One region of the Afipia sp. GW821-FHT04G03 genome, then DNA from elsewhere that is predicted to be linked to it. Evidence: predicted binding sites of a transcription regulator. Region 1 holds the regulator's gene; the other holds the start of a gene.
The links. The regulator PhoB, encoded in region 1, activates phosphate uptake and scavenging genes when phosphate is short. The targets are predictions, from matches to a motif close to TGTCATNNANCTGTCAT.
Positions count from the first base shown of each region.

Region 2: the regulator PhoB is predicted to act here: its motif matches at 1,663-1,679, upstream of AC07UB_RS00965 (DUF47 domain-containing protein).

Region 1 is NZ_JBWKSV010000001.1:774,968-778,378, forward strand. Features, by position in the region: gene pqqC (pyrroloquinoline-quinone synthase PqqC) at 1-567, opposite strand, end outside; gene pqqB (pyrroloquinoline quinone biosynthesis protein PqqB) at 564-1,490, opposite strand; gene pqqA (pyrroloquinoline quinone precursor peptide PqqA) at 1,640-1,720, opposite strand; gene phoB (phosphate regulon transcriptional regulator PhoB) at 1,870-2,571, opposite strand; gene phoU (phosphate signaling complex protein PhoU) at 2,602-3,318, opposite strand; gene pstB (phosphate ABC transporter ATP-binding protein PstB) at 3,345-3,411, opposite strand, start outside.
Region 2 is NZ_JBWKSV010000001.1:185,445-188,855, reverse strand. Features, by position in the region: gene AC07UB_RS00970 (inorganic phosphate transporter) at 1-977, opposite strand, end outside; gene AC07UB_RS00965 (DUF47 domain-containing protein) at 993-1,637, opposite strand; gene AC07UB_RS00960 (branched-chain amino acid ABC transporter permease) at 1,773-2,738, opposite strand; gene AC07UB_RS00955 (branched-chain amino acid ABC transporter permease) at 2,740-3,411, opposite strand, start outside.

The DNA of each region.
Region 1 (3,411 bases):
GCGCCGCTTGAAGTAACTCATGATGTTCGGATTGATGAAGTCGTAGTGCGCGAGCATTCCCGAAATGCGTTCCTCATGCAGGTTCGGCGCGAAAAGTTCGGTTAATGAGGACGCAATGGCTTCCAACGGCGTCTTGTCGCGAACGAAATGGACGTAGGCATCCACCGCGAAGCGCGTAGCAGGCAGAATTCCCTCGGCGGATTCGACATAAGCGCTATCGAGGCCGAGCCCTTCGGTCAGCTTCAACCAGCGCTCGATACCCCCTTCGGTGCCGACGTCGCCATCGTGGTCCTCGATGCGGTGTCGCCATTCGAGACGAATATCGCGGTCGCGAAAGCGCGAAATCACCACCGCGTCCTTGATGGGAATGGAGCTCTGATAATAGTAGCGGTTGAGCGCCCAGGCCTGAACCTGCCCCTTGTTCAGCTTGCCGCCGTGAAGCAACCGGTGAAACGGATGCAGATTGTGATAGCGCGTCGCGCCGATACCGCGCAGCGCAACCTCAAGGTCCTCCGCATTTGCAAGCGGCGTACCTGTCTTCAATGCAAATACGCTCGTCGCGATCAAATGGTGATCTCCGTGCCATCCGAAGGAATTTGCCAGCCGGCGCGCTCCACGGCTTCGCGCTCGGCGGCGCCCGGCAGCAGAACCGGATTCGAATTATTGATGTGCAGGAAAATCTTGCGCCCGATGCCGAGATCCTCAAGCCCGGCGATCACGCCCTGTTCACCGGAAATGGCCATGTGCCCCATGCGTTGACCGGTTTTGGTGCCAAGGCCGGCCGCGATCAATTCGTCGTCGCGCCACAGCGTACCGTCAAAGAAAACCAGAGACGCGCCGCGAAGGCGCTGCCTGAGATCGGGGGTGAGCGCCGCGCAGGCTGCGAGAAAGTAGAGATGTTCCCCGCTTGCCTTGTCAGTGATCCGCAATCCGAGCGTATCCCCCGCCTCATCGCCGTCGATAGGAAAGGCTGCCCCTTCCAGATACCAGGCGCGCTTGCCCGGCGCGGCAAAGGGAAGAATTTCGAGACCAGACGGTGAGCCGTCAGGAAGCTTCGGTTCGAACGGTTTATCGAATTCGACAGCCTCGCGCCGCACGCGCGTCTCATCGAGCACGTTGAAGATGCTGTTCGACTTGAGAATGGAGAGCACACGTGGGTGCGCGTAGATCGAAAAAGGCGAGCCCTCGCGCATCGACAACAATCCGGCGACGGCATCAACCTCACCATTGGTCAGGATGACGCCTGCGACAGGACTGTGGCGCAGATGACCGGCCTTGGGATGAAGCTGCGGCGTCGAAATCAATTGCTGACGCAAGTCAGGCGAGGCGTTGACCAGAAACCAGTGCTCACCGTCGGCGCTGACCGCAATCGATGTCTGAGTCGACTGCAATTCCGGATGCGAGCTGCGCGCCAGGCGGCAGACATCGCAGTTACAATTCCACTGGGGTACGCCCCCGCCCGCCGCAGCCCCGAGAACGACGACGCGCATGAGGGAGCTCCGTCCTCGATTCGATCTCATAAGGGGCAGCGCCGCAGACACAAGAAAACCCGGCCTCGCGCCGGAAAGCCTTCACATATGAAGGAATTCCTAGCGCAAACCGGACCGCTTAGCCGCGAGCCTGATAACGAGAATGCCGCTTACTTGCGCGCCGCGCAGGCGTACATGTTGATTTCCATGCCGACCGGCACTTCGACAATCTTGGGGGTCTTCCAGGCCATTTGCGGTCTCCTTGCCCATTGCATGACGGACTTCGTGCCATCATCACCATCGAAGCTACCACGGAGTTCGATTTTGGCGCCACGAAACTTGGATGCCGCCCGCCACAAAAATGTGACTTCGCTGCAATGCGAAAGAACCGGAACCAAACTCACTCGGCCTTGGCGAAACGATCATCGAGAGCGTAGCCCGCGCCGCGGACGGTGCGGATAGGGTCCGACTCGCGGCCCAGGTTCAGCAGCTTCCTCAGCCGACCGATGTGTACGTCAACCGTGCGCTCGTCGATGTAGATGTCGCGTCCCCATACGCCATCAAGCAGCTGTTCCCGGCTAAACACGCGGCCTGGGTGCTCAAGAAAGAACTCCAGCAGGCGATATTCGGTAGGGCCGAGATCGATCGGCCGGCCCGAACGCGCAACGCGACGCCGGTCGCGGTCCAATTCGATGTCGCCGAACGCCAGAACCGTCGCAAGGCGTTCGGGACTTGCACGCCGCAATAGGCCTTTGACCCGCGCCAGCAGCTCGGGAACCGAGAACGGCTTGACGATGTAATCGTCTGCGCCGGTCGCAAGTCCCCTCACCCGCTCGCTTTCCTCGCCGCGCGCGGTCAACATGATGATCGGAATCTGCTTGGTCTCCTGCCGCGCGCGCAGGCGGCGGCAAAGCTCGATTCCCGACAGGCCGGGAAGCATCCAGTCAAGCACGATCAGATCTGGGATATGCTCCTTAAGCCGCGTATCGGCGTCATCGCCGCGGGCCACGGTCTCGACGTCGTAACCCTCGGCGTCCAGATTGTAACGAAGCAGCGTCGTCAACGCCTCTTCGTCTTCGACCACAAGAATGCGGGCGCTCATGAGCGGTCCTTCAATTCATCATCCTGCAAGTTAGCTGCCTGACGCGGCCGTTGCAAAGTTCGTCATGTCGCCCTTCGGGCGCTGATCGAGCATCTGCTGGCCTTCGATCATATAGAAAACCGTCTCGGCAATGTTGGTCGCGTGATCGCCGATACGCTCGATGTTCTTGGCGCAGAACATCAGGTGAATACAGAACCCGATGTTTCGCGGATCTTCCATCATGTAGGTCAGAAGCTCGCGGAACAGCGAGGTGCAGATCGCGTCGACCTCCTCGTCGCCCTTCCAGACCGTCATCGCAGCCGGCAGATCGTGTGCCGCATAGGCGTCGAGCACTGATTTCACCTGTGACTGCACGAGATCGGTCATGTGCTCCAGGCCGCGGATCAGCTTCAAAGGGTGAAAATCGCTGTCCAACGCCGAAACACGCTTGCCGATATTCTTCGAGAGATCCCCGATCCGTTCGAGGTCAGTCGCAACACGCAAGGAACCGACGATCTCGCGCAGATCGACCGCCATCGGCTGGCGGCGCGCGATGGTCAGCACGGCACGCTCCTCGATCAGATGCTGCAGTTTGTCGATCTCGACGTCGGCGGCGACGACGCGCTTGCCCAGCGCAACGTCGCGCCGGATCAGCGCATCGACAGAATCGACGATCTGTCGCTCAGCCAGGCCACCCATCTCGGCGACAAGCCGGTTGAGTTCCTGAAGGTCTTCGTCGAACGCCTTGGCGGTATGATCTGAACCCATGATTTGTCTCTCCCGCGAAATGCGCGTCAGCCGAAACGGCCAGTGATGTAATCCTGCGTCCGCCGATCTGTCGGCGACGTAAAGATCTTGTTG
Region 2 (3,411 bases), 590 kb from region 1:
GTCGCGGCGGCGACCAGCGCCGCGGCCGGGATCGTGAAGATCCACGCCCACACAATGGAGCTCGCCACGTTCCAGCGTACGGCGGAGGCGCGGCGAGCCGTGCCGACGCCGACGATGGCTCCGGTGATGGTGTGCGTGGTGGACACCGGCACGCCGAGCCATGTCGCCATGAACAGCGTCACCGCTCCGCCGGTCTCCGCACAGAATCCCTGCATCGGATTGAGCTTGGTGATGCGCAGCCCCATGGTGCGTACGATGCGCCAGCCGCCCATCAGTGTGCCTAGCGCCATCGCCGCCTGACACGACAGCACCACCCAGAACGGCACACTGAATTCGGAGCCGAGATGGCCCTGCGAGTACAGCAGCACCGCGATGATCCCCATGGTCTTCTGCGCGTCGTTGCCGCCGTGACCGAGCGAATACATCGAAGCCGAAACGAACTGCAGAATCCGGAACGCGCGATCGACGGCGAACGGCGTCGACCGCACCGAGGCCCATGACACGATGGCCGTCAACGCCAGCGCCAGCAGGAAGCCGACCAGCGGCGACAGCACGATGGCAAGCAGCGTCTTCGACAGGCCGCCCCACACGGCGACCGAAAGTCCGGCCTTGGCCATGCCCGCGCCGAGCAATCCGCCGATCAGCGCGTGCGAACTGCTGGAGGGCATGCCGAGCCCCCAGGTCACCAGATTCCAGACGATCGCACCGATCAGCGCGGCAAAAATCACCTGCGCGTCGATCACCTCGGGGTGAATGATGCCGGTGCCGATAGTCTGCGCGACGTGAAGTCCGAATACCGCGAACGCAATGAAGTTGAAAAACGCCGCCCACGCCACCGCGTATTGCGGACGCAGCACACGGGTCGACACGATTGTCGCGATGGAGTTGGCGGCGTCGTGCAATCCGTTCAGAAAATCGAACAGCAGCGCGACGATGATCAACCCGACCAGGATTGGGAAAGCGAGCGAGGCGTCCACTGTGCGATCCTGACCTTAAACTTGTTCGATCACGATGCTGTTGATTTCGTTCGCCACGTCGTCGAAGCGATCGGCGACCTTTTCCAGATGCTTGTAGATTTCAGCGCCGACCACGAAGTCCATCGTGTTGCCGTCGCGGTGCTTGATGAACAATTCCTTGAGACCGATGTCGTTCAGGTCGTCGACGCGGCCTTCGAGCCGCGTGATTTCCTCGGTCAGCGCCGTCAGCGTCGTGACGTTCTCGCCCATCGCCTGCATCAGCGGCAACGCGCGGCCGACGAGGTTCGCGCACTGGACGAGGATGCTGCCGATCTCGCGCATCGGCGGCTCGAAAATCCGCACCTCGAATAGCATGACGGCCTTCGCCGTCTGCTGCATCTGGTCGATCGCGTCGTCCATCGCGGTGATCAGGTTCTTGATGTCGCCGCGATCGAACGGCGTGATGAAAGTCCGCCGTACCGCCGTGAGCACTTCACGGGTGACCTGATCGGCGTCGTTCTCGAACTGATTGACGCGCTGGCAATAGACCGGCGTTTCCTCGCCGCCGCGCAACATCCCTTCGAGCGCCTCCGCACCCAGCACGACCGATTGGGAGTGCCGGGCGAACAGATCGAAGAACCGTTCCTCCCTCGGTAGCAACCTACGAAACCAGCCAAGCATCATCGTTCTCCGGCATGACAGCAGATGTCACTTATCTGTCATAAACCGTTTCGCGGGCCAACAGTGGAAGACCAGCGTCAAAGCGCCGGTCATCCACTGGTTTATCCGGGGAAGAAGGTCAGGAAGATCTTGGGGTTACAGCGATCGCTTGAAGAAATGAGCGATTTCGCCGATGACGCCGCGGCGGAAGGTCAGCACGCAGATCACGAAGATCGCGCCCTGGATCACGGTGACCCACTGCCCGAAGCCCGCCAGATACTGCTGCATGGCGATGATCACGAAGGCCCCGACCACGGGACCGAAGACGGTGCCGAGCCCGCCGACCAGCGTCATCAGCACGACTTCGCCGGACATGGTCCAGTGCACGTCGGTCAGCGATGCGTTCTGCGCCACGAACACCTTCACCGCACCGGCAAGACCCGCCAGGCTGCCGGACAGGACATAAGCCAGGAACTTGTACTGGTCGGTCTTGTAGCCGAGCGAGATGGCGCGCTGCTCGTTCTCGCGGATCGATTTGAGGACTTCGCCGAACGGCGAGTTGATGGCCCGGTAGATCAGCAGGAAGCCGAGCAGGAAGATCACGAGGACCACGTAATAGAGCGTCGTCGCCTTCGACAGGTCGAAGATGCCGAACATCATGCCCTGCGGAATGCCCTGGATGCCGTCTTCGCCGTGGGTGAAGGGCGTCTGAAGGTAGATGAAGAACAGCAACTGCGACAACGCCAGCGTGATCATCGCGAAGTAGATGCCCTGCCGGCGGATGGCGATCAGTCCGGTGATGACGCTCAGCGCGCATGAAGCAACGACACCCAGAATGATACCGATCTCGGGCGACACGCCCCAGACCTTCAGCGCATGCGCGGTCACGTAGCCCGCCGTGCCGAGGAACATGGCGTGACCGAACGACAGCAGGCCGCTGTAACCGATCAGAAGATTGAAAGCGCAGGCGAACAGCGCAAAGCACAATGCCTGCATCACGAAGTAAGGATAGATGCCCGTCAGCGGCACGATGGCCAGCAACCCCGCCATGATGACGAAGGCGATCATCTCGTCGGCGGTGCGGCCCTTCACGGGAACGGCGTTGTCGGTGATTGTTGCCATGTCAGTTCGCCCGTCCCGTCAGTCCCGTTGGCTTCACAAGCAGCACCAGCACCATCAGCACGAAGACCACGGTGTTGGATGCCTCGGGATAGAAATACTTGGTCAGACCCTCGATCACCCCGAGCGTGAAGCCAGTGATGATCGAGCCCATGATCGATCCCATGCCGCCGATCACGACGACCGCGAACACGACGATGATGAGATCCGCGCCCATCAGCGGGCGCACCTGGTTGATCGGCGCGGACAGCACACCGGCCAGCGCCGCAAGGCCGACGCCGAGGCCGTAGGTCAGCGTGATCATGCGCGGCACGTTGATGCCGAAGGCGCGCACCAGCGTCGGATTTTCCGTCGCGGCGCGCAGGTATGCGCCAAGCCGCGTCCGCTCGATCATGTACCAGGTCGCGATGCAGACGATCAGCGAGAAGATCACGACCCAGCCGCGATAGATCGGCAGGTACATGAAGCCGAGATTGACGCCGCCCTTGAGAAGATCGGGAATGGCATAGGGCAACCCGGACGATCCGAAATAATTCTGGAACACGCCCTGAATGACCAGCGCCATGCCGAACGTCAGCAGCAAACCGTACAGATGATCGAGGCCGGTCAGCCATTGCAGCATCGTGCGCTCGAGCAGGATGCCGAAACCGCCGACAATGATCGGCGCCAGGATCAG